Regions from separate parts of the Mesorhizobium sp. M2A.F.Ca.ET.042.01.1.1 genome, predicted to be linked through region 2. Evidence: predicted binding sites of a transcription regulator. Region 2 holds the regulator's gene; each other region holds the start of a gene.
The links. The regulator PhoB, encoded in region 2, activates phosphate uptake and scavenging genes when phosphate is short. The targets are predictions, from matches to a motif close to TGTCATNNANCTGTCAT.
Positions count from the first base shown of each region.

Region 1: the regulator PhoB is predicted to act here: its motif matches at 4,364-4,380, upstream of EOA23_RS14170 (DUF1045 domain-containing protein).
Region 3: the regulator PhoB is predicted to act here: its motif matches at 3,551-3,567, upstream of EOA23_RS00410 (ceramide glucosyltransferase).

Region 1 is NZ_RZRX01000078.1:12,145-22,564, forward strand. Features, by position in the region: gene iolD (3D-(3,5/4)-trihydroxycyclohexane-1,2-dione acylhydrolase (decyclizing)) at 1-1,754, shown strand, start outside; gene iolE (myo-inosose-2 dehydratase) at 1,905-2,819, shown strand; gene EOA23_RS14155 (DUF3329 domain-containing protein) at 2,888-3,100, shown strand; gene iolB (5-deoxy-glucuronate isomerase) at 3,476-4,288, shown strand; gene EOA23_RS14170 (DUF1045 domain-containing protein) at 4,518-5,225, shown strand; gene EOA23_RS14175 (alpha-D-ribose 1-methylphosphonate 5-triphosphate diphosphatase) at 5,355-6,494, shown strand; gene phnN (phosphonate metabolism protein/1,5-bisphosphokinase (PRPP-forming) PhnN) at 6,491-7,117, shown strand; gene EOA23_RS14185 (ATP-binding cassette domain-containing protein) at 7,394-8,209, opposite strand; gene EOA23_RS14190 (ABC transporter permease) at 8,209-8,940, opposite strand; gene EOA23_RS14195 (ABC transporter permease subunit) at 8,948-9,694, opposite strand; gene EOA23_RS14200 (transporter substrate-binding domain-containing protein) at 9,772-10,420, opposite strand, start outside.
Region 2 is NZ_RZRX01000054.1:2,728-13,147, reverse strand. Features, by position in the region: gene EOA23_RS10845 (PAS-domain containing protein) at 1-1,494, shown strand, start outside; gene pstS (phosphate ABC transporter substrate-binding protein PstS) at 1,986-3,044, shown strand; gene pstC (phosphate ABC transporter permease subunit PstC) at 3,109-4,095, shown strand; gene pstA (phosphate ABC transporter permease PstA) at 4,099-4,950, shown strand; gene pstB (phosphate ABC transporter ATP-binding protein PstB) at 4,947-5,750, shown strand; gene phoU (phosphate signaling complex protein PhoU) at 5,771-6,478, shown strand; gene phoB (phosphate regulon transcriptional regulator PhoB) at 6,496-7,185, shown strand; gene EOA23_RS10810 (ROK family protein) at 7,482-8,726, opposite strand; gene xylF (D-xylose ABC transporter substrate-binding protein) at 8,996-10,036, shown strand; gene EOA23_RS10800 (sugar ABC transporter permease) at 10,181-10,420, shown strand, end outside.
Region 3 is NZ_RZRX01000001.1:81,713-92,132, reverse strand. Features, by position in the region: gene EOA23_RS00420 (2'-deoxycytidine 5'-triphosphate deaminase) at 1-776, opposite strand, end outside; SAM riboswitch at 893-970, shown strand; gene EOA23_RS00415 (O-succinylhomoserine sulfhydrylase) at 1,027-2,217, shown strand; gene EOA23_RS00410 (ceramide glucosyltransferase) at 2,252-3,394, opposite strand; gene apaG (Co2+/Mg2+ efflux protein ApaG) at 3,671-4,063, shown strand; gene EOA23_RS00400 (Hsp33 family molecular chaperone HslO) at 4,305-5,114, opposite strand; gene argF (ornithine carbamoyltransferase) at 5,262-6,173, opposite strand; gene EOA23_RS00390 (aspartate aminotransferase family protein) at 6,190-7,389, opposite strand; gene EOA23_RS00385 (GcrA family cell cycle regulator) at 7,747-8,265, shown strand; gene EOA23_RS00380 (magnesium and cobalt transport protein CorA) at 8,380-9,384, opposite strand; gene phoU (phosphate signaling complex protein PhoU) at 9,471-10,193, opposite strand; gene EOA23_RS00370 (ATP-binding protein) at 10,302-10,420, opposite strand, start outside.

The DNA of each region.
Region 1 (10,420 bases), on a different contig from region 2:
GCGGCGTTTGGGCGATCTTCGGCCATGGCAATGTCGCCGGCATCGGCGAGGCGCTCTATCAAGTGCGCGACGAGCTGCCGACCTTCCGCTCCCATAATGAGCAGGCGATGGCGCATGCGGCGATCGCCTATGGCAAGGCGAATTTCCGCCGCCGCTTCATGGCCGCGACCTCTTCGATCGGCCCCGGCGCGCTGAACATGGTGACGGCGGCGGCGCTTGCGCATGTGAACCGGTTGCCCGTCCTGTTCCTGCCGGGCGATGTCTTCGCCAACCGCCTGCCCGATCCGGTGCTGCAGCAGGCGGAGGATTTCTCTGACGGCACGGCGAGCGTCAACGACTGTTTTCGTCCGGTGTCGCGCTATTTCGATCGCATCACGCGGCCGGAGCAGATCATCCCGGCGCTCAACCGCGCCATGCAGGTGCTGACCGATCCCGCCGAATGCGGCCCGGTCACGCTGTCGCTCTGCCAGGATGTGCAGGCCGAGGCCTATGATTATCCGGAAAGCCTGTTCGCCGAGCGCCTCTGGACGCCGCGCCGGCTGCGCCCGGATCGCAATGAATTGGCGGCCGCCCTCGCGGCGCTGAAAGGGGCGAAGAAGCCGCTGGTGATCGCCGGCGGCGGCGTGCTCTATTCGCAGGCTTCCGGTGAACTGGCGAAGCTGGTGCAGGGCGCCGGCATTCCGGTCTGCGAAACCCAGGGCGGCAAGTCCTCGCTGCCTGATGATCATCCGCTCAACATGGCGGCGGTCGGGGTGACAGGCACGTCCGCCGCCAACCGGCTGGCGGAGGAGGCCGATGTCGTGCTTGCCGTCGGCACCAGGCTGCAGGATTTCACCACCGGTTCCTGGGCACTGTTCAAGAATGCCGGCCGCACCATCATTGGGCTCAACACCCAGGTCTTCGACGCCGGCAAGCACTGGGCACTGCCGCTGGTCGCCGACGCGGCCGAGGGGCTCGCCGAGCTTGCCGCGGCGCTGAAGGGCTGGAAGGCCCCTAACGCCTGGACCGACAATGCGCTGAGGGGCAAGACGGAGTGGCAGGCCGCCGCCGCCAAGGTGACGGCTTCGACCAACGCCGCCTACCCTTCCGATGCGCAGGTGATCGGCGCCGTGCAGCGCGCCATGGGCTCGGGCGTGACGCTGCTGAATGCGTCTGGCGGTCTGCCGGGAGAACTGCACAAACTCTGGCAGGCGGGCGCCCCCGGCTCGTATCATGGGGAATACGGCTTCTCGACCATGGGCTATGAGATCGCCGGCGGGCTCGGCGCCAAGATGGCCAAGCCCGACCAGGAGGTCGTCGTCATGGTCGGCGACGGCTCCTATCTGATGATGAATTCCGAGATCGCCACCTCGGTGATGCTTGGCCTGAAGCTCACCATCGTGCTGCTCGACAATCGCGGCTATGGCTGCATCAACCGGCTGCAGATGGCGACCGGCGGCGCCAACTTCAACAATCTCTTGAAGGACGCGCGCCACGAGGTGCTGCCCGATGTCGACTTCGCCGCGCATGCGGCAAGCATGGGTGCCATCGCCGAGAAGGTGGCGTCGATTGCCGAGCTGGAGACGGCGCTGGCCAAGGCAAAGAAGAACGACAGGACGACCGTTCTAGTCATAGACACCGATCCGCTGGTTTCGACCGAGGCCGGCGGCCATTGGTGGGACGTCGCCGTGCCGGAAGTCTCGTCGCGGCCACAGGTGAACGCCGCGCGCAAGGCGTATGAGGACAAGAAGCAGATGCAGAGCATCGGTAATTGAAGCTGACAGCGCAGATCCCCTACCTCCCCCTTGTGGGGAGGTCGGACCGAAGGTCCGGGTGGGGGTCGGCGCTGCCCCCTCCCCGCTGCTTTGCAGCGACCCTCCCGACCAAGGGGGAGGTAGGAACGAACCGACATTTGGAGTGACGACTTGAAAGCCAAACTGGGCATGTCTCCCATCGCATGGTGGAATGACGATCTCGTGGAACTGAGCGACGACGTGTCGCTGGAGGAATGCCTGCGCCAGTCGCGCTCGGCGGGCTTCACCGGCATGGAGATGGGCCGCCGCTTCCCCAACGATCCCAAGGTGATGCTGCCGATCCTGAAGGAGGCCGACGTCACCCTTTGCGGCGGCTGGTTCTCCGGCACGCTGGTCAACGAGGACCTGGCAAAGAACAAGGACCGCATCCAGCCTATGATCGAGCTGTTCAAGGCGGTCGACGCGCCCTGCATCGTCTATGGCGAGGTCGGCCGTTCGATCCAGGGCGACCGCTCGAAGCCTTTGGCCACCAAGCCAAAACTTTCGGACGACGAGATGAAGGCCTATGGCCGGCGCGTCACCGCATTCGGCGAATGGTGCGCGGAGCAGGGCATGCCGCTTTCCTACCACCATCACATGGCCGCTGTGGTCGAGACCGAGCCGGAGCTCGATTCCTTCATGCGCAACTCCGGCGAAGGCATCCCGCTTTTGCTCGACGCCGGCCATCTCGCCTTTGCCGGCGGCGATGTGCTGCGCGCCATCGACAACCATCACAAGCGCATCAACCATGTCCATGTGAAGGATGTGCGCATGGGTGTGATCGAAGGGCTCGACCGCACGAAACAGTCCTTCCTCGATGCCGTGGCGCTCGGCGCCTTCACCGTGCCGGGCGACGGCTCGCTCGATTTCGGAGCCATCGTCCAGCGCTTCGCCGATCATGGCTATGAAGGCTGGTTCGTCGTGGAAGCCGAACAGGATCCGAAGAAGAACCCGCCGCTCAAGATGGCCCAGGTCGGCCACAAGGAGCTGATGCGGGTGATGACGGCCGCCGGTTACACGGTGGAGACACAGGGTTTCCCGGTCTGATCATAAACGATGGATTAGTCAGGGCGCCCGGTCTATCCGTTGCGCTTGGCAAATCCTGGATTGGCGCGATGAAAGACTATGAGCATCCCTTCTTCCGGCCGCTGTGGCGGCGCATCGCCGTCGTGGCGGTGTGCCTGGTCTGGTCGGTGATCGAGTTCGCCTCCGGCACGCCGTTCTGGGGCGTCATCGCGCTCGGCTTCGCCGGCTACGCGGTGTGGCAGTTTTTCTATCTGTATAAGCGGGCTGAGGAGAACAAGGCCGACCCCGAACCGAAGGAATGACTGATCCATGGCTCAGAAGCTTCTACGGATCGGATACTGCGTGCCTGGCGGACCTCATGCGTTGGCGACTAGTCGAAACGCACCTCGCTTCGTCATCCTAGGGCGGAGCAAGGAGCGAAGCGACGCAGCGCAGACCCTAGGATCCATGCCATGACTTTGACCTGTTGCAACGGTGCAGAATTCTGCTCCGCTGCGCCCTTCGTCTGAGGTAACGGCATGGATCCTAGGGTCTCCGCGACGGAGCTTCGCTCCTGCTTCGCCCTAGGATGACGAAGTTGAGAGGGATCCGGCCAATCCCCAAGGTGCGCGATCGAGCAGTGAATCCTGGCTGCGGCGGGTCTGACAGTCAAAGCGTCGAATAATTAGGAGACAAAAATGTCGAAACTGCTCGTCAAGGCCGACAGGGGCCACGGCCATGTCGCACACGTCACGCCGCAAAGCGCCGGCTGGACCTATGTCGGGTTCGACCTGCATCGGCTGAAGGCGGGCGAGGCGGCGGGCGGCACGACGGGCGACCGTGAGGTCTGCCTGGTCTTCGTCACCGGCAAGGGCAAGGCGACCGCTGGCGGCAAGGATCTTGGCCTGCTCGGCGAGCGCATGTCGCCCTTCGAGGGCAAGCCCTGGTCGGTCTATGTGCCGCAAGGCACTGAATGGTCGGTGACCGCCGACACCGAGTTGGAGCTCGCCGTCTGCTCGGCGCCGGGCCTCGGCGGCGGCCTGCCGGTGCGGGTCATCGGGCCGGACGATCTTGGCCAGGAGGTGCGCGGCAAGGGCACCAACACGCGCTATGTCACCAACATCCTGCCCGAGGGCAAGCCGGCGGATTCGCTGCTGGTGGTCGAGGTCATCACGCCCGGCGGCCACACCTCCAGCTACCCGCCGCACAAGCACGACCAGGACAATCTGCCGGCCGAATCCTATCTCGAGGAGACCTATTACCACCGCCTCAACCCGCCGCAGGGCTTTGCCTTCCAGCGCGTCTACACGGATGCGGACCGCAACGGCGTGCGCGAGTTGGACGAGGCGATGGCGATCGAGGACGGCGATGTCGTGCTGGTGCCGAAGGGCTACCACCCCTGCGCGGCCTGTCACGGCTACGACCTCTATTATCTCAACGTCATGGCCGGACCGAAGCGGACGTGGAAATTCCACAACGCGGCCGAGCACGAGTGGCTTATGAAGGCCTGACCGCGCATTGGTCCAGCAGGGAAAAATCGTCGGCTAACGAGCTTGCGGCTGGACTTGCCTTCGAAAACCCATGAGCTTCGTCAATCCGTCATGGAAATCACCTATGGCAGCGGTTCCGGTGCATGTCGCCGCAAACGCCTTGGCGTTTTGGACCCACGACTTGCCAAGACAATGACTTGAAGCGCGTCGCATGATCCTTCGGGCGCGACGCGCTTGACGAGGAACGCCGATGCGATACGCCATCTACTACACACCGGGACAGGACGAGAAGCTGGCGCGCATTGCCGCCAACTGGCTGGGCCGCGACCCGTTCGGGGCGGCGACGCGGCCGGTGGAGGCGGTGGGCGATCTGTCGGCGGCGGAAGTCGCCTTCCACACGGCATCGGCCCGGCGTTACGGGTTCCATGCGACGCTGAAGGCGCCATTCCGGCTGGCGCCGAACGAGACGGAGGCTTCGCTGCGCGCCGCGCTCGACGCCTTCGCCGAGGCGACGCCGCCGGTCGTCATTCCGCGCCTTGTCGTCGGCCAGATCGACGGCTTCTTCGCGCTGGTGCCGGAAACGCGGTTCGCGCCGCTCAACGACTTCGCCGGCGAGGTGGTGCGCGCCTTCGACAGTTTCCGCGCGCCGCTCACCGAGGCCGAGATCGAGCGCCGCAGCCCGGACGCGCTGAAGCCGGACGAGTTCCGCAACCTTTGCCAATGGGGCTATCCTTATGTCTTCGACACATTCCGCTTCCATATGACGCTGTCGGGGCGTGTCGGGCCCGAGGAAAGCCCGCGTCTTCGCGCGGCGATCGACGGCCTGTTCGCCGACGTGCTGCGCCAGCCGGTGCCGGTCGATGCGCTGACCTTGTTCGTCGAAAGCGAGCCCGGCGCCCCGTTCATGGTGCTTTCGCACCATGCGCTTGGCCGTGGCCCGGCCCGTAAGACAGCCTAGGGCGGATCAGCGGGACGCTGAACCGCCCTATCTTTAGTTTTTACGCAATTCCGGACGGAAAACCGCAAAGCACTTTTCCTGGAATTGCTCTGATTTGATTGCCGACCGCTCGAGATAGGACCGCCTGAGATGACCGCCGAAACCGTTCTCACCAATGCCCGCATCGTGCTGCCCGACGAAATCGTCGAGGGCTCGCTTCTGTTGCGCGACGGCCTGATCGCCGCCGTCGAGCCGGGCGCTGCCCGCACCGGCGAGGATATGGGCGGCGACTTCATCATCCCGGGCCTTGTCGAGCTTCACACCGATCATCTCGAAGGTCATTACGCGCCGCGCCCGAAAGTGCGCTGGAACCCGATCGCCGCCGTGCTTGCCCATGATGCCCAGGTGGCGACCGCCGGCATCACCACCGTGCTCGACGCCTTGCGCGTCGGCATGGACGAGGACGCCGACCTGAAATCCGACGACGTGCGCAAGCTGGCCGACGCGATCGAGGACAGCGTGCGCCAGGATCGGCTCAGGGCCGACCATTTCATCCATTTGCGCTGCGAGGTCTCGGCGCCGGACTGCCTCGAGGCTTTCGCCAATTTCGAGACCGACGACAGGGTGAAGCTCGCGTCGCTGATGGATCACGCGCCCGGGCAGCGCCAGTTCGTCAACCTCGAGACCTATGCCTATTACTACCAGCGCAAGCTGAAGCTGACCGACCGCGACTTCCAGAAATTCTGCGAGAAGCGGATGGCGGAATCGGCCCGCAATTCCGGCCCGAACCGGGTTTTCATCTCGGCCGCCTGCCGCGAGCGCGGCATCGTGCTGGCCAGCCATGACGATGCGACCGCAGGCCATGTCGACGAAGCCATAGAGCAGGGCGTGCGCGTCGCCGAGTTCCCGACGACGGAGGAAGCGGCCAAGGCCTCCAAGGCGGCGGGTCTCGGCGTGCTGATGGGCGCGCCGAACGTCATGCGCGGCGCCTCGCATTCCGGCAATGTCTCGGCGCGCACGCTTGCCGCCGACGGCCTGCTCGACATACTGTCGTCGGATTACATCCCCTTCAGCCTGATCCAGTCGGCCTTCTTCCTCGGCGATGTCGTAGAAGGCATCACGCTGCCCCAGGCGGTGGCGATGGTCTCTAAGAACCCGGCCGAAGCGGTCGGTCTCGCTGATCGGGGCGTCATCGAGCCTGGCCGCCGCGCCGACCTGGTGCGCGTGCGCGTCGACGACCATGTGCCGGTCGTGCGCACCGTGTGGCGCCAGGGCCGCCGGGTCGCATGATGGTCTCGGCCCTCATCGAGCGCGAGCTGGCCGATAGCCTGCCGATCCGCAACGGCGTTTTCGTCGCGGTGGTCGGCCCGAGCGGCGCTGGCAAGGATACGGTGATCGGCTACGCCAAGCAGCGCTTTGCCGGCGAGACGCGGCTGGAATTCGTGCGTCGCGTCATCACAAGGCCGAGCGACACCGCAAGCGAGGACCACGACACGCTGGCGGACGCCGCCTTCGCGGAAGCCGAGGCTGACGGCGCCTTCTCGCTGTGCTGGGACGCGCACGGTCTGCGCTACGGCCTGCCGGCCGATGTCGACTGGGCCGTGGCGAACGGCCACGTCGCCGTGGCGAATGTCTCCCGCGCGGTCATCCCGGCGCTGCGCGAACGCTACGCCAACCTGGCCGTGGTCGAGATCACCGCCACGCCGGAGATCCTCGCCGAGCGGCTGGCGGCGCGCGGCCGCGAATCGCGCGGCGAAGTGCTTGCCCGCCTGGCGCGCAGCGCCAGCGTCAAGCTGACGGGACCGGACGTCACCTCGATCGACAACAGCGGCGACAAGGAGCTCGCCGGCGAACGCTTCGCCGAGGTGCTGCGCAAGGCGATGGCGTTCTCCGATCTGTCGGACATGATCTAAGCGCCTTCCCTTCTCCCCTTGTGGGGTGAGAAGTGGTCCGCGTGAGCGGACGAAAAGCCGATTGCTTGGCTTTTCGAGCTTCGAACGCCCTGAGCCTGCGAAGGGCCGGGTGGTGGCCGCGAAGCGGCCGGATGAGGGGTGCTGGAAGAAATGAAGCGCTGGCGGTTGGGCACAACATGCTGCCAGGCGAACGCATTGCCAAGCTGGAACACCCCTCATCCGTCTCGGCGCTTCGCGCCGATCCACCTTCTCCCACGAGGGGAGAAGGAGAGGCGCCTACTTGTTGAAGTTGGCGATGAACTGCTTGAATTGAGGCGTCGGCGGTCTGGCGAACATTTCCTTCGGTTCGCCGACCGTATCCACCTCGCCCTTGTGCAGGAACATCACCTTGCTCGACACGTCGCGGGCGAAGCCCATTTCGTGGGTGACGACGAGCATGGTGCGCCCTTCTTCCGCCAGCGAGCGCATGACGCGCAGCACCTCGCCGACCAGTTCCGGATCGAGCGCCGATGTCGGCTCGTCGAACAGCATCACCTTGGGGTTCATCGCCAGGGCGCGGGCGATCGCGGCGCGCTGCTGCTGGCCGCCCGACATATGCGGCGGATAGTAGTTGCGGCGCTCCCATATGCCGACGCGCTTCAGCAAGGCCTCGGCCTGCTCCAGGCATTCCGCGCGCGGCCGCTTCAAAACATGCGTCGGTGCGGCGACGAGGTTTTCCAGCACGGTCATGTGCGACCAGAGATTGAAGCTCTGGAAAACCATGGCGAGGTTGGCGCGAATCCGTTCCACCTGGCGGATGTCGGCCGGCATCTGATGGCCGTCGCGGCTTCGCTTCATCTTGATCAGCTCGCCGTCGACCCGCACCTCACCGGAGTCAGGGGTCTCCAGGAGGTTGATGCAGCGCAGCATCGTGCTCTTGCCGGACCCGGAGGAGCCGAGGATGGAAATCACGTCGCCCTTGTGGGCTTCCAGCGAAATGCCCTTGAGCACCTCATGATCGCCGAAGCATTTGCGCAGGTCCTTGACGCTGATGGCGGGCGTCTCGCCGGAGGACGGTGCTGCTTTCGCGGCAGCGGCGACATTTGCCGACATCACAACACCTCCGGTACGGGTCTGATTTGCTGGCTCTGCTCGGGCGGCGGCCGCAGATGCGGCGACAGCCGGTATTCGACCCAGGCAAACAGCCGGGCGATCGACAGGTTGAGCAGCAGATAGATCACGCCGGCGCAGGTCAGCACCTCGATCGGCCGGAACGTGTCGTGCTGGATCTTCTGCGCTGTTCCCATCATCTCCATGATCGTGACCACCGAGGCGAGAGCGGTCGCCTTGGTCATCAGGATGATCTCGGTCGAATAGGCCGGCAACGCCAGCCGCAGCGCGATCGGCAGCGTGACAAGGCGGAAGCGGGTGAAGGCCGACATGCCGAACGCCTTGGCCGCCTCGATCTGGCCGACCGGCACCGCCCGCAGCGCACCGCGGAAAATTTCGCTCTCATAGGCGGCCGTGTTCAAGGCCATGGCGACGATCGTGCAATACATCGGATCGCGCAGGATCGGCCACAGGATCGGGCTGTGGCGGACGAAGTCGAACTGGGAGAGGCCGAAATAGATCAGATAGAGCTGCACCAGGAGCGGCGAGCCGCGGAAGATGAAGACATAGGCGCGGGTGAAATATTCACCCAATCTGTAGCCGGAACCCCGCAGCCAGGTCAGGCCGGTGGCGATGATCAGCCCGAAGGCGATGCCGAAGAACCAGATCTCGAGCGTCAGCGGCAGCGCCTTCAGCACGCTCCACATGGTCGAAAGGTAGAAGTCGAGATCCACCGCCACCTCACTTCGGCCGCGTGAAACTGCGCGAGGTGTAACGCTCGGCCTTTTCGAAGATCGGCGTCGAGATCGAGGTCATCACCAAATAAAGGATGCCTGCGACCGTGTAGAAAAGCAGCGAATGATGCGTCGAACGCGCGGCCTTGTTCGCGGTGAGCATCAGCTCCGCAACGCCGGTGACGGAGATAAGCGCCGAATCCTTGATGGTCAATTGCCAGACATTGCCCAGCCCCGGCACGGCGAGGCGCAGCACCTGGGGTACGATCACGAGGCGAAACCGCAGCCAGGCCGACATGCCGTAGGCGCGGGCCGCTTCCAGCTCGCCGCGATGGATCGCCAGGAACGAGCCGCGAAAAACCTCGGCCTGGTAGGCGCCGGAAATGATGCCGACCGCAAGCACGCCGCCGAGGAAGCTCGGCATGTTCAGGATGTCGGTCGAGCCGATCGATCCGGTCGAGCGAGCCACGCCGGTCAGGACCTGCGTGCCGCCATAGTAGAACAGGTAGATGATCAGGAGTTCAGGTTCGCCGCGGAAAACGGTGGTGTAGCTTTCGCCGATAAATCTCAGCCCGCCGCGATGCGAGAGCTTGGCCGCAGCCACCAGCGAGCCCAGCGCAGCGCCAATCAGCATCGAAACGACGGTGACGGCGAGCGTCCAGGCGATGCCCCAGAGCAGTTGCACGCCCCAGCCGGCGGCCAGCAGCTCATAGGCCGTCGACACCTGATCCTTGAGATCGTTGAGAAACTCCACCTACGCCTTCCCTCCCGGCGACGGTTGCTTGTCTCAATGCAAGAAAGGGAGCAGCCTTGGCTGCTCCCTTTGCGACATTACTTGGTAATGTCGATCTTAAACCATTGCAGGCTGTATTTCGACACCGAACCGTCGTCGAGCGCGGCCTTCAGCGCCTTGTTGTAGATGTCCTGCAGGTCCTTGTCGGTCTTGCGGAAGGCGGCGCCGATGCCCGGCCCGAGGATCGGGCCTCCCTTGAATTGCGGCCCGACGAATTCCAGGTCCTTGGCGTCGGGCTTGGCCAGCGTGCCGAGGAAGTAGGTGGTATCGGCGAAGGCCACGTCGATGCGGCCCGCCATCAGGTCGAGGTCGTGCTCGTCGGTGGTCTTGTATTCATGGACGTTGGCGACGTCCTTGAGATACTTGTCGGCGAAGGTCGCCTCGGTGGTCGAGACCTGCAGGCCGACATTTTTGCCGGTGAGCTCCTTGCGCAGCGTGTCGAGTGCCGCCTTGGATTCGGCGTCGTCCTTCGAGAGGTCGATCATCTTGCCCTTGTTGGACAGGTTGGCCAGCGGACCGTTCTTGTCGGCCAGGAAGGCCACCGGCGACGAGGCGTAGGGGATCGAGAAGTCGATCGTCTTCATGCGCTCCTCGGTGATCGACATGCCGTCCATGACGATGTCGAACTTGCCCGCGGTAAGGCCGGGAATGACGCCGTCCCAATCCTGCGCCACGATATTGCACTCG
Region 2 (10,420 bases):
ACCATCATCAACGACATCCTCGACTTCTCCAAGATCGACGCCGGCCAGCTGGTGCTCGACCCGGCGCCATTCAATCTTGCCGAGGCGATCGAGGATGTGGCGACGCTGGTCTCGACGCGCGCCAAGGAGAAGGACCTGGAGCTCATCGTGCGCGTCCAGCCGGGGCTCGACGGCCAGTTCGTCGGCGATGTCGGCCGTGTCAGGCAGATCGTCACCAACCTGCTCGGCAACGCGGTGAAGTTCACCGACGAGGGCCATGTGCTGGTCGATGTGACGGGCGAGCGGGCTCCCGCGGGAACGAAGCTCACCATTTCCGTGACGGATACCGGCATCGGCATTCCCGAGGACAAGCTGAAGCTGGTGTTCGAGAAGTTCAGCCAGGTCGATACCTCCTCGACCAGGCGGCACGAAGGCACCGGGCTTGGCCTCGCCATCACCTCGCGGCTGGTCTCGATGATGGGTGGCGAGATCGGCGTCGACAGCGCGGAGGGCAAGGGCTCGACCTTCTGGTTCACGGTCACGCTGCCCCGGGCCGAGCAGGGCGGGCAGCGCATCACACCGGTCGACGTCACCGGCGCCCGCGTGCTCATCGTCGACGACAACGCCGTCAACCGCTCGATCCTGAGCGAGCAGATGGCGTCGTGGACGTTCGATTCCTGCGCGGCCGAAAGCGGCGCCGAAGGGCTTAAGGTGCTGATTGCCGCCGCTGCCTATGGCGTGCCGGTCGACTGCGTCGTGCTCGACTACCAGATGCCGGGCATGACCGGCGCCGAGATGGCGCGCATCGTGCGCAACACGGCGGGCCTGGCGCATACGCCCATCATCATGCTGACCTCGGTCGACCAGTCGCTTGCCAACACTGCGTATCGCGACCTCGGCATCGATGCGCAGCTTATCAAGCCGGCGCGCTCCTCCGTCCTTCTGGAAACGCTGGTCGCGACCATCCAGCGTCATCGCCACACCAGCGCCGCAGCGCAACCCGCCGTTGGCGGCGGCCTATCGCAAGCCGCGCCGGGGCAGACGGCGACGTCGGACCGCGCCATGCTGCAGCCGCCGCCCGTGCGTGCGCGCCAACGCCCGGCCGAAGCCGAGCGCGGGCTCGACATCCTCGTTGCCGAGGACAATGAGGTGAACCAGATGGTGTTCACCCAGATCCTTGGCGAGACCGGCTACCGCTTCGAGATCGTCGGCAACGGCCGCAAGGCGCTCGATGCTTTCGGCAAGCTCAATCCGCGCATGATCCTGATGGACGTGTCGATGCCGGAAATGAACGGACTGGAAGCAACAGGCGCCATTCGCAAGCTCGAGCAGGACATGGGCACGCATGTGCCGATCGTGGGCGTCACGGCGCATGCGCTGAAGGGCGACCGCGAACGCTGCCTAGAGGCCGGCATGGACGATTACCTGCCGAAGCCGATCAGCCCGCGAGCGCTGCTCGAAAAGCTCGAGCGCTGGCTGGGTTCGGATATCGAGACCCGGCGCAGCGCGGGTTAAAGCGAATTTAGCCGGCAGGCGGGCGCAAGGCGTTGACGTATGCGTATGGTGCGATCGCACCATATCAAAGCAAACGCCAAGCTCTGACAATCGTAGCATTGATTCCGCTCTTCGGTTACGGGCGGGAGCAGCGACCGCCAACAAGAAACAGCGTCGACTCTACCCCAACGGACTCTGTTTTCGGCGATGGCCACGCCATGATCCGCTCTGGCATGCAGGCAACGCGCTCTCGTCCGGATTTTATTTCCCGGCGGCCGCGATCCGGCCGCCGGGATAATTTTTGATTCAAAAGTCAGACAAGTCGCTGATTCCCGCGGCAAACTCCGGCCGGCCCGCAGAGACCGCCGGAAGCCCTTCCGATCATCCCCGTTCAGGCGTTACCGGGCTGACACGAAACTGTCATGCGACTGTAATAATCGAAGTCTATTGCGCTCACCGGGCGCCGATAGAACGGGTGCCGAAAGACCATCTTCCGAACAGGAGCAGGCCACATGAGACATTTCATCCGCTCTGCGGCCGTTGCGATTGCAATGGCTGCGGCATCAACCCTTAGCATCTCCGCCGCGATGGCAGCCGATATCTCCGGCGCCGGCGCCACCTTCCCCTATCCGATCTATGCGAAGTGGGCCGACGCCTACAAGAAGGAGACCGGCATCGGTCTCAACTACCAGTCGATCGGCTCCGGCGGCGGCATCAAGCAGATCAAGGCCAAGACGGTGACCTTCGGCGCTTCCGACGCGCCGCTGAAGGGCGAGGATCTCAACTCCACCGGGCTCGCGCAGTTCCCGATGGTGATGGGCGGCATCGTTCCGGTCGTCAACCTCGAAGGCGTCAAGCCGGGCGAGCTGGTGCTCGACGGCCCGACGCTGGCCGACATCTTCTCCGGCAAGATCACCAACTGGAACGACGAAGCGATCAAGAAGCTCAACCCGGACGTCAAGCTGCCCGACCAGGCGATCGCGGTCGTGCACCGTTCGGACGGCTCGGGCACCACCTTCAACTTCAGCTACTATCTGGCCGACGTCAGCGCCGACTGGAAGTCGAAGGTCGGCGTCAACACCGCGCTCGAGTGGCCGGTGGGCATCGGCGCCAAGGGCAATGAGGGCGTCGCCAACAACGTGTCGCAGACCGGCGGCGCGATCGGCTATGTCGAATATGCCTATGCCAAGCAGAACAAGCTGACCTACACCGACCTGATCAACAAGGACGGCAAGAAGGTCGAGCCGACCGCCGCCGCCTTCTCGGCCGCCGCGGCCAATGCCGACTGGAACTCGCAGCCGGGCTACGGCGTCATCCTGGCCAACCAAGCCGGCGCCGAAACCTGGCCGATGACGTCGGCAACCTGGATCCTCGTCTACAAGAAGCCCGACGATGCCGCCGCCACCGGCGAGGCGCTCAAGTTCTTCGCCTGGTCCTACGCCAAGGGCGACGAGCTGGCCGCCAGCCTGGACTATGTTCCGATGCCCGACGCGGTCGTGAAGAGCGTCGAGGAAATGTGGGGCAAGGACATCGTCGACGCGAACGGCAAGCCGCTCTATTCCGGCATGTAATCCTGACGAACAAGGGAGGGCGCTTCCGGCGCCCTCCTGTCTCTTTCGAAATGCGAGGGGCTAGATGAGTGCCGTTTCCGAAGCCGCGACATCGTCCGCCATGCGGACCAGGGAAGCGACAGTGCGCCGCTTTGCCTTCACCGACATGGTCTTCCGGGCGGCCACGCGCGCTTCCGCCATCCTCGTGCTGGTTCTGCTCGGCGGGGTCGCCATCTCGCTGATCGCCGGATCGTGGGAAGCGCTGTCGAAATTCGGCATATCCTTCCTTTCGACCGAATCCTGGAACCCGGTCACCGAGAATTTCGGGGCGCTGGCGCCCATCTACGGCACCATCGTCACCTCGGCCATCGCCATCATCATCGCCGTGCCGATCGGCATCGGCATCGCCGTCTTCCTGACCGAGCTCTGCCCGCGTCCGCTGCGGCGCCCTATCGGCATCGCCGTCGAGCTTCTGGCCGGCATTCCCTCGATCATCTACGGCATCTGGGGCCTGTTCGTCTTCGCGCCATTCCTGCAGACGACGATCCAGCCCTTCATCATCTGGCTCTTCAAAGGCGTCCCCGGCCTCAACAGCCTGTTTGCCGGCCCGCCCTACGGCATCGGCCTGCTGACCTCCTCGCTGATCCTGGCCATCATGGTGCTGCCCTTCATCACCTCGATCACCAAGGACGTGTTCGACACGGTGCCGGCGGTGCTGAAGGAATCGGCATACGGCATCGGCTGCACGACCTGGGAGGTGACGCGGCGCGTGACGATTCCCTACACCCGCGTCGGCATCATGGGCGGCGTCATGCTCGGCCTCGGCCGCGCGCTCGGCGAGACGATGGCCGTCACCTTCGTCATCGGCAACGCGCATCGCATCAGCGCCTCGCTGTTCGCGCCGGGCACGACGATCTCGGCGACGATCGCCAACGAGTTCACCGAGGCCGATGGTGCGATCTACACCTCCTCGCTGGTGGCTCTCGGGCTGATCCTGTTCATCATAACCTTCATCATCCTGGCGCTCGCACGCTACATGCTGCTGCGCATCGATAGCCGCACGGGAGCCTGACCGATGGCGACTGCCGCATCACTTCACCAGAGCCGCAAGCGCAAGAATGCCGTGATGATGGCGCTTTGCGTCATCGCCGCCGGCATCGGCCTCGCCTGGCTGGCGCTGATCCTCGGCGCCCTGCTATACAAGGGGCTCTCCGGGGTGTCGCTGGCCGTGTTCACCCAGATGACGCCGCCGCCCGGCGATGCCGGCGGCCTGCTCAACGCCATCTACGGCAGCATCGTGATGACGATCATCGGCATCGTCGTCGGCACGCCGATCGGCGTGCTGGCCGGCACCTACATGGCCGAGTACGGCCGCTTCTCGAAGCTCACCACGGTGGTGCGTTTCATCAACGACATCCTGTTGTCGGCCCCTTCGATCATAGTCGGCCTGTTCGTCTATGAGCTGATGGTGCGGCCGATGGGGCACTTCTCGGCCATCGCCGGCGCCGTCGCGCTGTCCATCCTGGTGATCCCCGTCGTGGTGCGCACCACCGAGGACATGCTGAACCTCGTGCCCAACGCGCTGCGCGAGGCGGGCACCGCCATCGGCGCGCCGCGCTGGGTGGTGATCCGCTCCGTCGCCTACCGCGCGGCGCTGTCCGGCATCGTGACCGGCATATTGCTGGCGATCGCCCGCATCTCCGGCGAGACGGCGCCGCTGCTCTTCACCGCGCTCAACAACCAGTTCTGGTCGAGCAATCTCAAGGCCCCGATGGCCAGCCTGCCGGTGACCATCTTCCAGTTCGCTCTCAGCCCTTACGAGGAATGGCAGCAGCTGGCCTGGACGGGCGCACTCATAATCACCCTGACGGTTCTCGGGCTGAGCATCATCGCCCGCAGCCTAACCGGACGCAGAGAGGACAGATGAAACCGATGTTGTCCACCGACCTGAACGTAGCCGACACGACCGTCGAGAAGGCCAAGATCGAGGTCAAGAACCTCAACTTCTACTATGGCCAGTCGAAGGCGCTGAAGGACATCAACCTGTCGCTGCCCGAGCGCAGCGTGACCGCCTTCATCGGCCCGTCGGGCTGCGGGAAGTCGACGCTGCTGCGCGTCTTGAACCGCATCTACGAGCTTTATCCGAAGCAGAGCGCCGAGGGCCAGGTGCTGCTCGACGGCAAGAACATCCTCGACCGCTCGCAGGACCTCAACCTGCTCCGGACCAAGATCGGCATGGTGTTCCAGAAGCCGACGCCGTTCCCGATGTCGATCTACGAGAACATCGCCTTCGGCGTCAGGCTCTATGAGAAGATCAGCAAGGCCGAGATGGACAGCCGCGTCGAATCGGCGCTGAAGCGCGCGGCGCTGTGGAATGAGGTCAAGGACAAGCTCAACGCCAGCGGCCAGAGCCTCTCGGGCGGCCAGCAGCAGCGCCTTTGCATCGCCCGCACCGTGGCGGTGAAGCCGGAGGTCATCCTGCTCGACGAACCGGCCTCGGCGCTCGATCCGCTCTCGACCGCAAAGATCGAGGAGCTGATCGACGAATTGCAGGCCGACTACACGATCGTCATCGTCACCCACAACATGCAGCAGGCGGCGCGCGTGTCGCGGCAGACGGCGTTCATGTATCTGGGCGAGCTGGTGGAGTTCGACCGGACCGAGAAGATCTTCACCTCGCCCCGCGAGAAGCGCACCCAGGACTACATCACCGGCCGCTTCGGCTGAGCTCATACGAGGACAACATCATGGCCGAACATACCGTCGCCTCCTTCGACGAGGATCTGAGGCAGATCAGCCGGCTCATCAACGACATGGGCGATCTCGCCGGCTCCATGGTCGGCGGCTCGACCAGGGCCCTGCTCGAAAGCGACAATGCGCTGGCGCAGCGCGTCGTCTCCGACGATGCCATCATGGACGCGCGTCAGCGCGAGCTTGACGACCGCGCCATCACGCTGATCGCCAAGCGCCAGCCGATGGCGGACGATCTTCGCCACGTGGTCGGCTCGATCCGCATGGCGGGCGACCTCGAACGCATCGGCGATCTCGCCAAGAACATCGCCAAGCGCGTCGGGTCGGTCGGTGTCAGCACCGCCCCTCGCGACCTCACGCATTCGATCGATTCCATGGCGCAACTGGTGCTGATCCAGGTCCAGGGCGTGATCCAGGAATATACGGTGGGCGATGCCACGGCGCTGGCCAAGCTTCGCAACGACGACGAACGCATCGACGTCAAATACACCTCCGTCTTCCGCGAGCTGTTGACCTACATGATGGAGGACCCGCGCAACATCACCGCTTGCACGCATCTTCTGTTCTGCGCCAAGAACCTTGAGCGCATCGGCGACCACGTGACCAACATCGCCGAGAACGCCTATTATGTGCTGACCGGCACGCAATTGCCCGCCAACCGTCCCAAGCAGGACGAGACGGCAATGTCGGCGCCGGCCGCCTGACGGAAAAGGTTACCCCGATGATCGCGCCACGCATCATGGTGGTGGAGGACGAGGAGCCGCTGGGGGTGCTGCTCCGCTACAATCTCGAATCCGAGGGTTACCAGGTGGAAGTGGTGACCCGCGGCGACGAGGCCGAAATCCGCCTTCAGGAAAATGTTCCCGACCTGCTCGTGCTCGACTGGATGGTGCCGGCGGTTTCCGGCATCGAGCTTTGCCGGCGTCTCAGGATGCGGCCCGAGACCGAGCGGCTGCCGATCATCATGCTGACCGCGCGCGGTGAAGAAAGCGATCGGGTTCGAGGTTTGTCCACCGGCGCCGACGACTATCTGGTCAAGCCGTTCTCGACGCCGGAGTTCATGGCGCGCGTCAAGGCGCTGCTGCGCCGCGCCAAGCCGGAGGTGCTGTCCAGCGTGCTCAAGGTCGGCGACATCGTGCTCGACCGCGAATCGCACCGCGTCTACCGCAAGAAGAGCGAGATCAGGCTGGGCCCGACCGAGTTCCGCCTGCTCGAGTTCATGATGCGGCATCCCGGCCGCGTGTTCTCGCGCAGCCAGCTGCTCGACAATGTCTGGGGCGAGACGATCTATATCGACGAGCGCACGGTGGATGTGCATGTCGGCCGCCTGCGCAAGGCCGTCAACAACGGCCGCATGCCCGACGTCATCCGCACCATCCGCGGGGCGGGGTATGCGATCCGCGAGGATTAGGTTCACCGTTCGTGGAATTGATGCGTCCACTACCGGATCGCATGCGCTGGTGAGTAGCCGAGACGCTCGTGCTTCGTCATCCACGGGCGGAGCAAGGAGCGCAGCGACGCAGCGCAGACCCGAGGATCCATTCCGTGACTTCGACGCGTCGCGACGGTCCAGAATTCTGCGCCGCTGCGCCCTACGATCCAGGTAACGGCATGGATTCCAGGGTCTACGCTCCGCTTCGCGTCGCTCCGCCCTGGAATGACGAAGCCCAAAGGCCTTCGCTTATCTCCGGCGAATCAGAAACCCGCTTAGGCGACGTTCTTCCCCGCGGCGCCGGACCTCGTCTGGACCCCCGGCGCGAAAATCTCCTGGTCGACGAAGGTCAGCGCGCGCATGGCGCAGCCTTCGCGGATCAGCGGCAGCTCGTTGGGTTCGCTGTCGAAGGAGATCGAGCTCGAGTGCTGGCCGCCGGCGGTCTGGGCGATCGCCTCCCTCAGCGCCGGCTCGATCAGGTCGAAGGCGGCCGCGCTGACGCCGACCATGGCGACCGGCGCCGGGTCGATGAGGGCGAACAGGCTGCCAAGACCGAAGCCCAGCGCTTCGCCGGCCCGACGATAGGCTTCCCGTTCGGGGCCGTCCTCCTGTCGGGCCTTTGCGGCCAGCGCGCGCATGTCGGCGTCGCCGACGTCGGTCGGCGCGGCGTCCTCGCTTATCCCCATGGCGCTGCGCCAGATGGCGTAGTTGCCGGCATAGGCCTCGACGCAGCCACGCCGGCCGCAGCGGCAAAGCGCGCCGCCCGGACGATGGATCATGTGGCCGAACTCGCCGCCGGAGGAATGCGTGCCGGTGAACAATTCGCCCTTCAGCACCAGGCCCATGCCGATGCCGTGCGAGAGCAGGATGGCGATGAAATTGTCGCGATAGCGCTCGGGATCGCGCCATCGCAGCGCCACTGCCATCATGTTGCAGTCGTTCTCCATGGTGGCGGGGATGCCGAATTCCCTCTCCAGGATATCGGCGAACGGAATGTCGGTCAGCGGCGTGATCGGCGACCACAGCATGGCGCGCGCGTGGGAATCGGTGATGCCTTGAATGCCCATGGCGATGCGGGCGACGCTGCCCACGTCGAGATCGGGATCCTGCAGCCGGCGCCGGACGATCGCCAGGCACTCGCCGATCAGCTCGTCGCGCGGCATGACGAGCGTGTCCAGGCGCCGCTGCTCCTCGGCGATCACCTGGCCGGCATAGTCGATGACGGCGACCGACAGGAAGTTCAGCGACAGCACCACCGTCAGCACCGCGGCGGCTTCGGGGTTCAGCGCCAGGCCAATCTGCGGCCGGCCGCGTTTCAACGCCGTCGGCTCGCTGGCCTTGCTCTCGGTGAGGATGCCCTCCTGGATCAGATCGGCGGAGATCGCCGAAATGGTCGAGTGGCTGAGGCCGGTGGTGGCGGCAATTTCCGTCCGCGATGGCTGGCCGGCGCGGCGCACGGCCGAAATCACCATGGCGCGGTTGCGCCGGCGCAAATCGTCGTGACGGATTCCGACCGACATCGTCTCGCACGTCCTCCCCGGTCATCGCGGCCTTGTGATGATGCCATGGCCTGACGCTGACACGCTAAGGATAGTGGCAGAAGCCAAAGCCGATGTCATTATTTATTGCGGACTCCGAAAAAAATGCCTGGACCCATCAAATGCCATCAGAATCTCGGTTGACAGCTTCATTTCGCTGCATCACTATTTTTTTGAGGCTCGAAAAAAAGCCTCTATGCCGGCCTTCGGGCCAGTCTGGGTCGCGCCGCACAGGGCGCAGGGAGGATATTATGAAAAAATTCGCAGCCGCCATTCTGGCGGGTGTTGCCATGTCGCTGACGCTGGCTTCGGTCGCCGAGGCGAAGGGCAAGGTGATCGGCGTCTCGTGGTCGAATTTCCAGGAAGAGCGCTGGAAGACCGACGAAGCGGCGATGAAGGCCGCCATCGAGGCCGCCGGCGATAAGTATATTTCGGCCGACGCGCAGTCCAATCCGGGCAAGCAACTGACCGACGTCGAAAGCCTGATCTCGCAGGGCGCCAATTCACTGATCATCCTGGCGCAGGATGCCTCGGCAATCGGCCCGGCGGTGCAGAAGGCGCTCGATGAGGGCATCCCGGTTGTCGGCTACGACCGCCTGATCGAGAACAAGGACGTTTTCTACCTGACCTTCGACAATAAGGAAGTCGGCCGCATGCAGGCCCGTGAGGTGTTCAAGGCCAAGCCCGAAGGCAACTACGTCTTCATCAAGGGCTCGGGTTCCGATCCGAACGCCGACTTCCTGTTCTCGGGTTCCATGGAAGTGCTGAAGGAGGCGATCGACAGCGGCAAGATCAAGAATGTCGGCGAGGCCTATACCGACGGCTGGCTGCCCGCCAACGCGCAGAAGAACATGGAGCAGTTCCTGACCGCCAACGACAACAAGGTCGACGCGGTCGTGGCCGCCAATGACGGCACCGCCGGCGGCGTCGTCGCGGCGCTGACGGCGCAAGGGCTGGCCGGCACCGTTCCGGTCTCGGGCCAGGACGGCGACCACGCGGCGCTCAACCGCATCGCGCTCGGCACGCAGACCGTGTCGGTATGGAAGGACGCGCGCGAGCTCGGCAAGAACGCCGCCGAGATCGCCTCGCAGCTCGCCGACGGCAAGAAGATGGCCGACATCGCCGGCGCCAAGGACTTCACGACGCCTGGCGGCAACACCGTCAAGTCGCTGTTCCTGACCCCGATCGCGATCACCAAGGACAATCTCAACCTCGTCATCGACGCCGGCTGGATCAAGAAGGACGAAGTCTGCGCTGGCGTTGCCGCCGGCAGCGTCAAGGTCTGCAACTAAGCTCGCCGACACTAGACCAAAAACCTTGCGCCGCGGCCTGAAAGCCGCGGCGTTTTCTCAAAGATTACCGTTCCGCCTCGAGCGGATAGCTTCTAGGCTTGCTCCGGCGTCCGCGCCAGACGGGCAGGCCGGCAGGAGGAATTCATGACCGACACGACGTCCACCCAACCGGCAGACACCGCGCGTGCCTCGGAGCTGGGCACCGTCGCCCGGTTCCTGAAGGCAACCGAGCTGGACACCCGCATGCTCGGTATGATCGGCGCGCTGCTCCTGATCTGGGTCGGGCTGCATGTGATCTCCAGCCTGCGACTTGGCGTCAATCCGCTCGACTTCGACAGCCGCACCTTCCTGACGCCGCGCAACCTCTGGAACCTGTCGGTGCAG
Region 3 (10,420 bases), on a different contig from region 2:
CGGCTGACCAGGATATAGAATTCGTCAGGGTCGAGCACGATCTCGCCGGCGCCGCTCTTGTAGATCGGCTCCCAGAAATCGACGACGTCCTGCGCGGCGCGCTTGTCGACGTCGACCAGGCCGGTATGGTGCTTGCCGCGGTAGCCGACAAGCCCGTCCTTGTCGCCGTCGAGATCGATGGAGAGCGCGATGCCGCCACCGGAAATATTGGGCGGCTCGGTGGCGACCAGCATCTCGGCACGGTGAAGGTCGCGCAGCTCGCTCTCCGAAAGCACGGCATTGCCGATGCGGAAACGGATCTGCGACAGCCGCGAGCCGGCGCGCACGACGATCGGGAAGGTGCGCGGGCTGACCTCGAGATAGAGCGGCCCGTGATAACCGGCGGCGATCTTGTCGAACTCGTGGCCGCGATCGGTCATGACCCGCGTGAAGATGTCGAGGCGGCCGGTCGAGCTCTTCGGATTGGCCGAGGCCGAAACCTCGGCCGGCAATGCCAGGCTTTCCAGCAAAGGCACGATATAGACGCAGCCGGTTTCCAGGACCGCGCCGCCGGTGAGGTCTATCTCGTGCAGCTTCAGCCGTTCGAGCTTGTCGGCGACCAGATGATCGGGCCCCGGCAGGAAGGAGGCGCGCACGCGATAGGCCTTGTCGCCGAGCCTGAGATCGAGGCTGGCCGGCTGGATCTGGTTGGTGTCCAGCGCACGCGGCGACTTGAGCGCGTTCGCCTTGAACAGCGCCGCGATGTCCTGATCCGGAAGAATGCCTGTCTGCCGCAAAGGCTGGCTCCGTTCACAAGGCCGGGCGAGGACCCAAGCAGGCTGTTGCCGTCCGGCTGGTACAAACCTCTTAATGAAGCCGGCAATTGACGCAAGCGCGGCGGTCATTTAAAGGGTCGTTATCCCGTGGTGATTTGGCCGGTCGGCTTGCAGCCACGTTAAACAAGTCGCTAAAGGACCGTCGAGCCGCAAGGCTGTATGGACCGGTTGCGACTTCGCGGCCGGTTTTTTTGTGTCTGGAAGCAGGGCTATGAGCACCAAGAAGCGCAACTGGAAACCTCAGACAGCACTCGTGCATGGCGGAACGCTGCGTTCCCAGTATGGCGAAACCGCCGAGGCGATGTATCTCACGCAGGGCTATGTCTACGAGACGGCGCAGGCTGCCGAGGCCCGTTTCAAGGGCGAGGAGCCCGGCTTCATCTATTCGCGCTACGCTAACCCGACCGTCGACATGTTCGAGAAGCGCATGTGCGCGCTGGAAGGCGCCGAGGATGCCCGCGCGACAGCCTCCGGCATGGCCGCAGTTTCCGCTGCCCTGCTCTGCAGCGTCAAGGCGGGAGATCACATCGTCGCGGCGCGCGCGCTGTTCGGTTCCTGTCGCTGGGTGGTGGAGACGCTGGCGCCGCGCTACGGCATCCAGGCGACGCTGATCGACGGCACCGACATCGCCAATTGGGAAAAGGCGGTCAGGCCGAACACCAAGCTGTTCTTCCTGGAAAGCCCGACCAATCCGACGCTGGAAGTGGTCGACATCGCCGCTGTCGCCAAGCTCGCCAATTCGATCGGCGCGCGCGTCATCGTCGACAACGTCTTTGCCACACCGCTGCAGCAGAAGCCGCTGCAGCTCGGCGCTCACATCGTCGTCTATTCGGCGACCAAACACATAGACGGCCAGGGCCGCTGTCTCGGCGGCGTCATCCTGTCGGACAAGAAATGGATCGACGAAAACCTGCACGACTATTTCCGCCACACCGGCCCCAGCCTCTCGCCGTTCAACGCCTGGACGCTGCTCAAGGGGCTGGAGACGCTGCCGCTTCGCGTGCGCCAGCAGACCGAAAGCGCCGGCAGGATCGCCGATTTCCTGGCCGGCCGGCCTGAGATCGCGCGCGTCATCTATCCGGGCCGCGCCGATCACCCGCAGGCCGATATCGTCAAGAAGCAGATGTCCGGCGGCTCGACATTGATCTGCCTTGACGTCAAGGGCGGCAAGCAGGCGGCCTTCGCCTTCCAGAACGCGCTCGACATCGTGCTGATCTCCAACAATCTCGGCGACGCCAAGAGCCTGATCACCCATCCGGCGACGACGACGCACAAGAACCTGAGCGACGAGGCACGTGCCGAGCTCGGCATCGGTCCCGGCACGCTCAGGCTCTCGGTCGGCCTGGAAGACACCGACGATCTGCTGGACGACATCGAGCAGGCGCTGAAGGCGGCAAAATAAGCTGGAAAATATCGCGGGAGATCGCTCAGACGATTCAGGCGATCTCCTTGAGTTCTTTCAGCTCGCGGGTGCGGATTGTCATCGCATTGCCGCGCCACTCGACGGCGCCGCCGAACCAGGCGCGAGCCCAGATGGCGGGCAGCATGGCGTCACGCACGATCATCGGGGTGACGCTGCGCGGCGACAGGTACCAGCCCTTGGCAGCGGCCAGCAGGCATTCCGGCAGGTAGGCGATCGCCAGCACGCACAAAGCCGTGCTGGGCAGGCTGACGCCGGCGCTTGCCGCGGCAATCAGCGCCAGCAGCAGCGGCATCGCGGCGCCTGTGAGGATCTCCGGGGCGAAGAACAGCGGGAACGTCACCCGGCGCAGCCGCGCCCAGCGCGTCTGACGCGACCAGATCTCGGCGAAGCTGCGCTGTCCAAGCGGCTGCTCGAAAGGCGAGGCGACGAGATTGACGCGCAGGCCCAGGCTGTTGACCAGCTTGGTGGCGGCCGCGTCCTCGGCGATCTCGGCGGCCAAGGCCTGGATGCCGCCATTGGCGTCCAGCATCGGCTTGTTCCACAGCATGCTCTTGCCCTGGGCGAAGCCGAGGCCGAGCGCCTCGCCGGCATATTGCCAGCGCGCCTGCAGCGTGTTGAGGAAGGCGCATTCGACTTCGGCCCAAAAGCCGTCCGGCCGCGAACCGATCGGCGTCGAGCAGACGAGGCCGGTATCCGGGCGCCATGCCGCCATCAGGTGCTGGACATAGTCCCTCGGCATCAGCACGTTGGAATCGGCGAGGACGACCCAATCGTGCCGCGCCGCCTGCCAGCCCTTGACGCAGTTGTTGAGCTTGGGATTGGCGCTGATATGGTCGTCGCCGATCAACAACCGCGCCGGAAGCTTCGGGTGGCGCGCGATCGCCGCATCGATGAGCCTCACTACCGGGTCCTCGGCATGCGCGACGCAGAAGATCAGCTCATAGCGCGGCCAGTCGAGCGAGAAGGCGCGCTGAAGGGTCTCCTGCGTGAACGGCTCGACGCCGCGCGAAGGAACGATGATCGAGACCGGCTGCGCGCCGACGGGCGGCGCAATGACATGTCTTCGTTTCAGCCGCGACGCGGCTAGCAGGATGCTGGCGAGGTTCGAGAGAAGAAGGGCTGACGAAGCCAGGCCGGCTGCGATAGTCAGTTCCATCGAGATCTGGTCACCCTATCTCTTTGTTTTCACGCAATTCCGGACGGAAAACCGCTCACACTTTTCCTGGAATTGCTCTTGGCCGCATGCGGCGGTTTCATCAGTCACAGAGCGCCCGAGTCGCCCGGCACGGTTTGTGCACACCAACATTGTCATGTGTCACTTAAATGACATTGTTTTTCGCCACGTGCGCTACAAGGCTGGCAGAATGGTCGGCGCTGCGCGTCCAACAGGGAAGCGCGACGAAATGTTCCGCCGTGGCAACCGGAGTGGCCCATGTATCGCGCAGTGACGCGCAACATCGAAGTGCTGGTCAGACCCTTCTATCTGGAGGATAGATCCGATCCGTCGGAGAACCGCTATGTCTGGGGCTATCAGGTGACAATCGACAACCGCTCCGACGATTTCGTGCAGCTTTTGTCGCGCTACTGGCACATCACCGACGGCCAGGGCCGTGTCGAGGAGGTGCGCGGCGCTGGCGTCGTCGGCGACCAGCCGGAGCTCAATCCCGGCGACAGCTATCAATACACGTCAGGCTGTCCGCTCTCGACACCGTCGGGCATCATGGTCGGCCACTACACAATGCGCAACGGCCGCGGCGAGACGTTCGACATCGCCATACCGGCGTTTTCGCTCGACATGCCGGGGACAAGGCGGACGGTGAATTAGAGAACTTGGGTTCCTCACCCCCGCAAAGCGGGGGAGAGGTGTCCCGGCGAAGCCGGGACGGAGAGGGGGACGACCTACGCGAGGCCAAATCTCCGCGGAGGGATTGGCGCGGGAGCGAACACGAGATATGCGCTCAGGCGTCTTTGGACAGCGGGTTACCAGCTATGCCAAAGACCCCTCTCCGTCCCGGCTTCGCCGGGCCACCTCTCCCCACTTCGTGGGGCGAGGAACCGGAGCTTTCTTACTCCGCGGCGAACTCTGCCGGGTCGAAGTCGTATTGCGTCGAGCAGAACTCGCAGGCGACATGGATGCCGCCCTCCTCGGTCGAGTCCTTGATCTCCTCAGCCGAAAAGCCTTGGAGGATGCCGTGGATCTTCTCGCGCGAGCAGGAGCACTGGTCGTCGACGGGCACGCTGCGGAAGACGCGCACGCCGTGCTCGTGGAACAGCCGGTAGAGCAGCCGCTCGGCGCCCACGGTCGGGTCGATCAGCTCGGTCGGCTCGATAGTGCCGAGCAGCGCCAGCAATTCCTGCCAGGAATTGTCGGCCGGGTGGTCTGTCAGCTCGCGGTCGTCGCCGTCGCCGCCCGAAATATCGGGAATGCGCATGCGCTCCGGCGCCTGAGGCAGGAACTGCGCCAGGATGCCGCCTGCCCGCCACTGCTCGTGTGCGCCGCCCGGGCCGGGCGTGACCAGCTTGGCAACCGACATCTTGATATCGGTCGGGATCTGCTCCGACTGGCGGAAATAGGTGCGCGCGGCATCCTCCAGCGAGGTGCCGTCGAGCTGGACGATGCCCTGGTAGCGCTGCGTGTGCGCGCCCTGGTCGATGGTCAGAGCCAGGACGCCGTTGCCGAGCAGAGCCTGCTGGCGGGCGACGGGCTCGGGATAATTGTGGCGGCTCAAAATAGCGTCGAGCATCGGCCCGAGCTGCACGGTGCGGCCGCGCACATCAAGCGGCGCGACCTCGTAAGGCACGACGTGGTCGTCGCCGGCGAAGCCGAATTCACCGAGTTGGGGTTTATGCTCAGCCAAGGTCTGGGTTTCCAACATGACAAAACTCCGGGGCGCAGCCATGCAACCCGATGAGCCGCATGCGTCGAAGCGCGTTCAATTTACGTGATGGCCCGCAAATAGGCATCACCTGTCCCCAGATCAAGTTGACCCCAATCTGGCCGGAAGCGGTCAGGTCCGCCCTTCTCAAGCGCCCAGGCACCAGGCCAGCACCGCCTTCTGGGCGTGCAGCCGGTTCTCGGCCTCATCGAAGACCACCGAATGCGGCCCGTCGATCACCTCGTCGGTGACCTCTTCGCCGCGATGCGCCGGCAGGCAGTGCATGAACAACGCATCGGGCTTGGCCTTGGCCATAAGCGCCGCGTTGACCTGATAGGGCAGGAAGACGTTGTGGCCGCGAGCGCGGTGCTCCTGGCCCATCGAGACCCAGCTGTCGGTGACGACGCAATCGGCCTGATCGACGGCTTCCTCGGCGGATTTGGCAAACCGGACCTTGCCGCCGTTGGCTTTCGACCAATCGACATATTTCTCGAAAGGCTCGCTGCCTTCCGGCACCGCGACATTCAAGTTGAAACGGAACCGGGCCGAGGCTTCGAGCAGCGAGTGCAGCACATTGTTGCCGTCGCCGGTCCAGGCAAAGGTCTTGCCGGCCACCGGGCCGCGATGCTCCTCGAAGGTCATGATGTCGGCCATGAGCTGGCAGGGATGCGTATCGTCGGTCAGCCCGTTGATGACCGGAACCGTGGCGTTCTCGGTGAGCTCGATCAGCCGGTCGTGCGAGGTGGTGCGGATCATGATGGCGTCGACATAGCGCGACAGCACTTTCGCCGTGTCGGCGATGGTCTCCGAGCGTCCGAGCTGCATCTCGGTGCCGGTCAGCATGATCGTCTCGCCGCCGAGCTGGCGCATGCCGACATCGAAGGACACGCGCGTGCGCGTCGACGGCTTGTCGAAGATCATGGCCAGCACCTTGCCGTCGAGCGGTTTTGAGCGCTCACCCGCCTTGAGCCTGGTCTTTCGCGCGATCGCGTCGTCCAGCATGATGCGCAGGTCGCCCGCCGAAACGGCGGATAGATCGGTGAAGTGGCGGACGCTCATCGGCAGGTTCCAGAACTTATTTCGCGGCTTCGGCCGCTATCGCGTCGGTCAGCCCCTTGGCGCCGCCGCGGATGCGCTTCAGCGCCTCGCCGATCTCCTCGTCGGTGACGGTGAGTGGCGGCAGGAGGCGGATGACATTGTCGCCGGCCGGCACGGCAAGCAGGTGCTGGTCGCGCAGCGCCATGTTCACCTTGGTGTTGGGCATGGCGCATTTCAGGCCGAGCATCAGGCCGGTTCCCCTGATGCCTTCGATGACCTCGGGAAATTCGTCCGCGACCGCCGCAAGGCCCTGCTTCAACAACAGCGCCTTGCGCTGCACGTCCTCGAGGAAGCCGTCGGCCAGCACCACGTCGAGCACGGCGTTGCCGACCGCCATCGCCAGTGGATTGCCGCCGAAGGTGGTGCCGTGCACGCCGGCGGTCATGCCGGTCGCCGCCTCATCCGTGGCGAGGCAGGCGCCCAACGGGAAGCCGCCGCCGATGCCCTTGGCGATCGCCATCAGGTCGGGCGTGACGCCGGCCCATTCATGCGCGAACAGCTTGCCGGTGCGGCCGATGCCGCACTGGACTTCGTCGAAGATCAGAAGCAGGCCGTGCTGGTCGCAGAGCTGCCGCAGCCGTTTCAAGGACTGCGTCGGCACCGGGCGTATGCCGCCCTCGCCCTGCACGGGCTCGATCAGTATGGCCGCGGTCCCCGCCGTGATCGCCTTTTGCGCGGCATCGATGTCGTCGAATGCAATCTGGTCGAAGCCTTCGACCTTGGGCCCGAAGCCCTCGAGATATTTGTACTGGCCGCCGGCGGCGATCGTCGCCAGCGTGCGGCCGTGGAAGGCGCCTTCGAAGGTGATGATGCGAAAACGCTCGGGATGGCCCTTGACGAACTGATAGCGCCTTGCCGTCTTGATGGCGCATTCCAGCGCCTCGGCGCCCGAATTGGTGAAGAACACCTTGTCGGCAAAGGTGGCATCGACCAGCCGCTCGCCCAGCCGGCGCTGTTCCGGGATCTCGTAGAGATTGGAGACGTGCCAGAGCTTGGCGGCCTGTTCGGTGAGCGCCGCGACCAAATGCGGATGGCTGTGGCCCAGCGAATTCACCGCGATGCCGCCCGCGAAGTCGAGATATCGCTCGCCCTTGTCGGTGACCAGCCAGGTCCCCTCCCCACGGTCGAAAGCCAGGGGTGCGCGGGCAAAGGTCTCGTAAAGCGCCGAACCGCTCATTATATGCGTCTCCGGAACCGGAAATCAAAAAAGCCGCCAATGCGGCGGCCTTTGCGGCTTATCATGTTTTTCGGCCATGAAGTCAACGAAAACGTCACGCAGAAGCGCGTGGCAAGCCCCGATGCCACGCCGGCCCATCAGCGGTCAGGCAAGTTGGGGAAAACCGTAAAAACCGAATCAGTGTTGCCTTTGGGACTCTTGTCACCGAGTCAGCGCATAAGGTAATTGTAGTCGAGAAATAACTATATTTCGTGCGGCGGACCTAAATCACCCGGTACATGTGGTGTCGTTTGCCCGGCGAGAGCCGGCTCGGGAGAGGATTCTGGCTGCCGCACGCATTAGCAGGAGCGCGGTCTCATGAACTGGACTGACGAGCGGGTAGAACTTCTCAGGAAATTGTGGTCGGAGGGTCTGAGCGCAAGCCAGATTGCCGCACAACTTGGCGGAGTGAGCCGCAATGCCGTCATCGGCAAGGTGCATCGCCTGAAGCTGTCGGGCCGCGGCCGCGCGACGGCTGCCCCGGCGCGCCAGAAGAAGGCGACGCAAGGCGCCTCGATGCAGAAATCGGTGGCCCGCGCGGCGAGCCCGGCGCGCCATGTGACCGCCACCATCGGCGCCACCGCGCTGCAGGTGCAGTTCGACGCCGAGCCGGTCGCGCGCCACTACATCCGCCCGGTCGAGAATGTCGTGGTTCCGATCTCGCGCAACCTGCAGCTCGTCGAGCTGACCGAACGCACCTGCAAATGGCCGAATGGCGACCCGCTTTCGGAAGACTTCAGCTTCTGCGGCAACGACGCCGCCGAAACCGGACCGTATTGCAAGTATCATTCCCGGGTTGCGTTCCAGCCGGCGGCGGAAAGACGCCGCGCTCGCTGAATAGCGAATAGCGAATAGCGAATAGCGAATAGAACGGCTTGGCTTCTGTGACAAGGAGCAAGCCGTTTTTTGTTATTCCCTATTCGCTACTCCCTATTGGCTATTCGCTTCCGCTCACAGCCACCCATTCTTCTTGAACCGCCAATACAGGAACGCACAGATCGCGGCCATCACCAGCAGGATGACGGGATAGCCATATTCCATCTTCAGCTCCGGCATGTCGGTGAAGTTCATGCCGTAGATGCCGGCGAAGGCGGTGGGCACCGCCAGGATGGCGGCCCATGAGGCGAGCTTCTTCGAGATCGCGGTTTCCTGGCTCTGTCCGACGAGAAGGCTGGCTTCGAAAGCGAAGGCCAGAACCTCACGCAGGGAGTCGATCTTTTCCTGCACGGTGCGGATGTGGTCGGTCACATCGCGAAACAGCGGATGCATGGCGGCATGGATCTGCGGCAGGTCGGCGCTGGTCAGCCGGCGGCAGACCTCGACCAGCGGCAAGGCCGCATTGCGCAGCCGCAGGAGATCGCGGCGCAGCATGTAGAGGCGCTCGATATCGGAACCAGTCATCGGCTTCAGAAGCACCTTGTCCTCGATCGCCTCGACCTCGTCCTCGATCTGCTCCAGCACCGGCATGTAATTGTCGACGATGAAATCTAGGATGGCGTAGAGGACGAAATCCTCACCCTTGGCCAGTGAATGCGGGCAGCTTTCCCAATGCTGGCGCACGGCGGCGTAGGAGGTCGACGGGCCATGCCGGACGCTGACGATGTAGCCGGTGCCGACGAACAGATGCGTCTCGCCGAAGGTGACGCGGCCGTCGATCAATTGCGCGGTGCGGGCGACGATGAAGAGGGCATCGCCATATTGCTCGATCTTCGGGCGCTGATGCGGATGCTCGGCATCCTCGATCGCCAAATCATGCAGGTGGAATTGCGCCTGCACCCTGAGCAGAAGGTTGCGGTCGGGCTCGAGCAGGCCGATCCAGACGACATGGCCGGGTTTGGCCGCCCATTCGCCGGCCTGTTCGATCGCGATGTCGGCGACGCGCTTGCCGCCCAAATAGACGCTTGACGCTATGATGCCCGACGTTGGGGCCGGGGTCAGGTTTCGAACTTGTTCCATCGCAAACCTCCCGAGACTGCGACTGACAATTCGTCGTGCCTGGAAGAGCTTAGCCTAATTTAGGAAGCCGTTCGAGAGGCGCCCGTTCACTTAGCCGGCACCGTGCCGGGCAACACGACCTTGTCGGTCTTGTCGCCCTTCGGCCGGTCGGCGGGCATCTGGTCGCCGGTGACGATGTAGTAGATGGTCTCGGCGATGTTGGTCGCATGGTCGCCGATGCGCTCGATGTTCTTGGCGCAGAACAGAAGATGCGTACAGGGCGTGATGTTGCGCGGATCTTCCATCATGTAGGTCAAAAGCTCGCGGAACAGCGAGGTATACATGGCGTCGATCTGGTCGTCCCGATCGCGCACGAAGCCGATCCTCTCGACCGAGCGCGAGGCGTAGACGTCGAGCACTTCCTTGAGCTGCGTCAGCGCCAGGTTGGCAAGCGCCTCCAGACCGCGGAAAAGGCTGTTCGGCTGGCGCCCGTCGACCGAGGCAACGCGCTTGGCGACGTTCTTGCCAAGATCGCCGACCCGCTCGATATCGGCCGAGATGCGGATCGCGCCAACGATCTCGCGCAAATCCGTCGCCATCGGCTGGCGCCTGGCGATGATGATGATGGCCTTGTCGTCGATCTCGCGCTGTCCCTCGTCGAGGACGATGTCGTCCTGGATGACCTTCTGGGCAAGGCCATGATCGACATTGACGAGGGCCGCGACAGCCTGTTCGACCATGCGCTCGGCATGGCCGCCCATCGCCGCGATGCGCTTGGACAGGAATTTCAGCTCTTCGTCATAGGCACTGACTGTATGCACGGACTGCATCGATATGCCTTCCCGGTTTGTGCCGGCTGGTGCGTTCCCTCAATCTGTCGCTGATACGCGAACCGCATGACAGAAAGAAGAAAATCTCGGTTGGCAACCGGTACACGATCAGCGAGCCGGCAAATGAACCGTGAACGCCGCACCCTTGCCGACTTCCGACTTGATCGACAATCTTGCGTTATGACGGCTCAATATATGCTTGACGATCGAAAGGCCAAGCCCGGTGC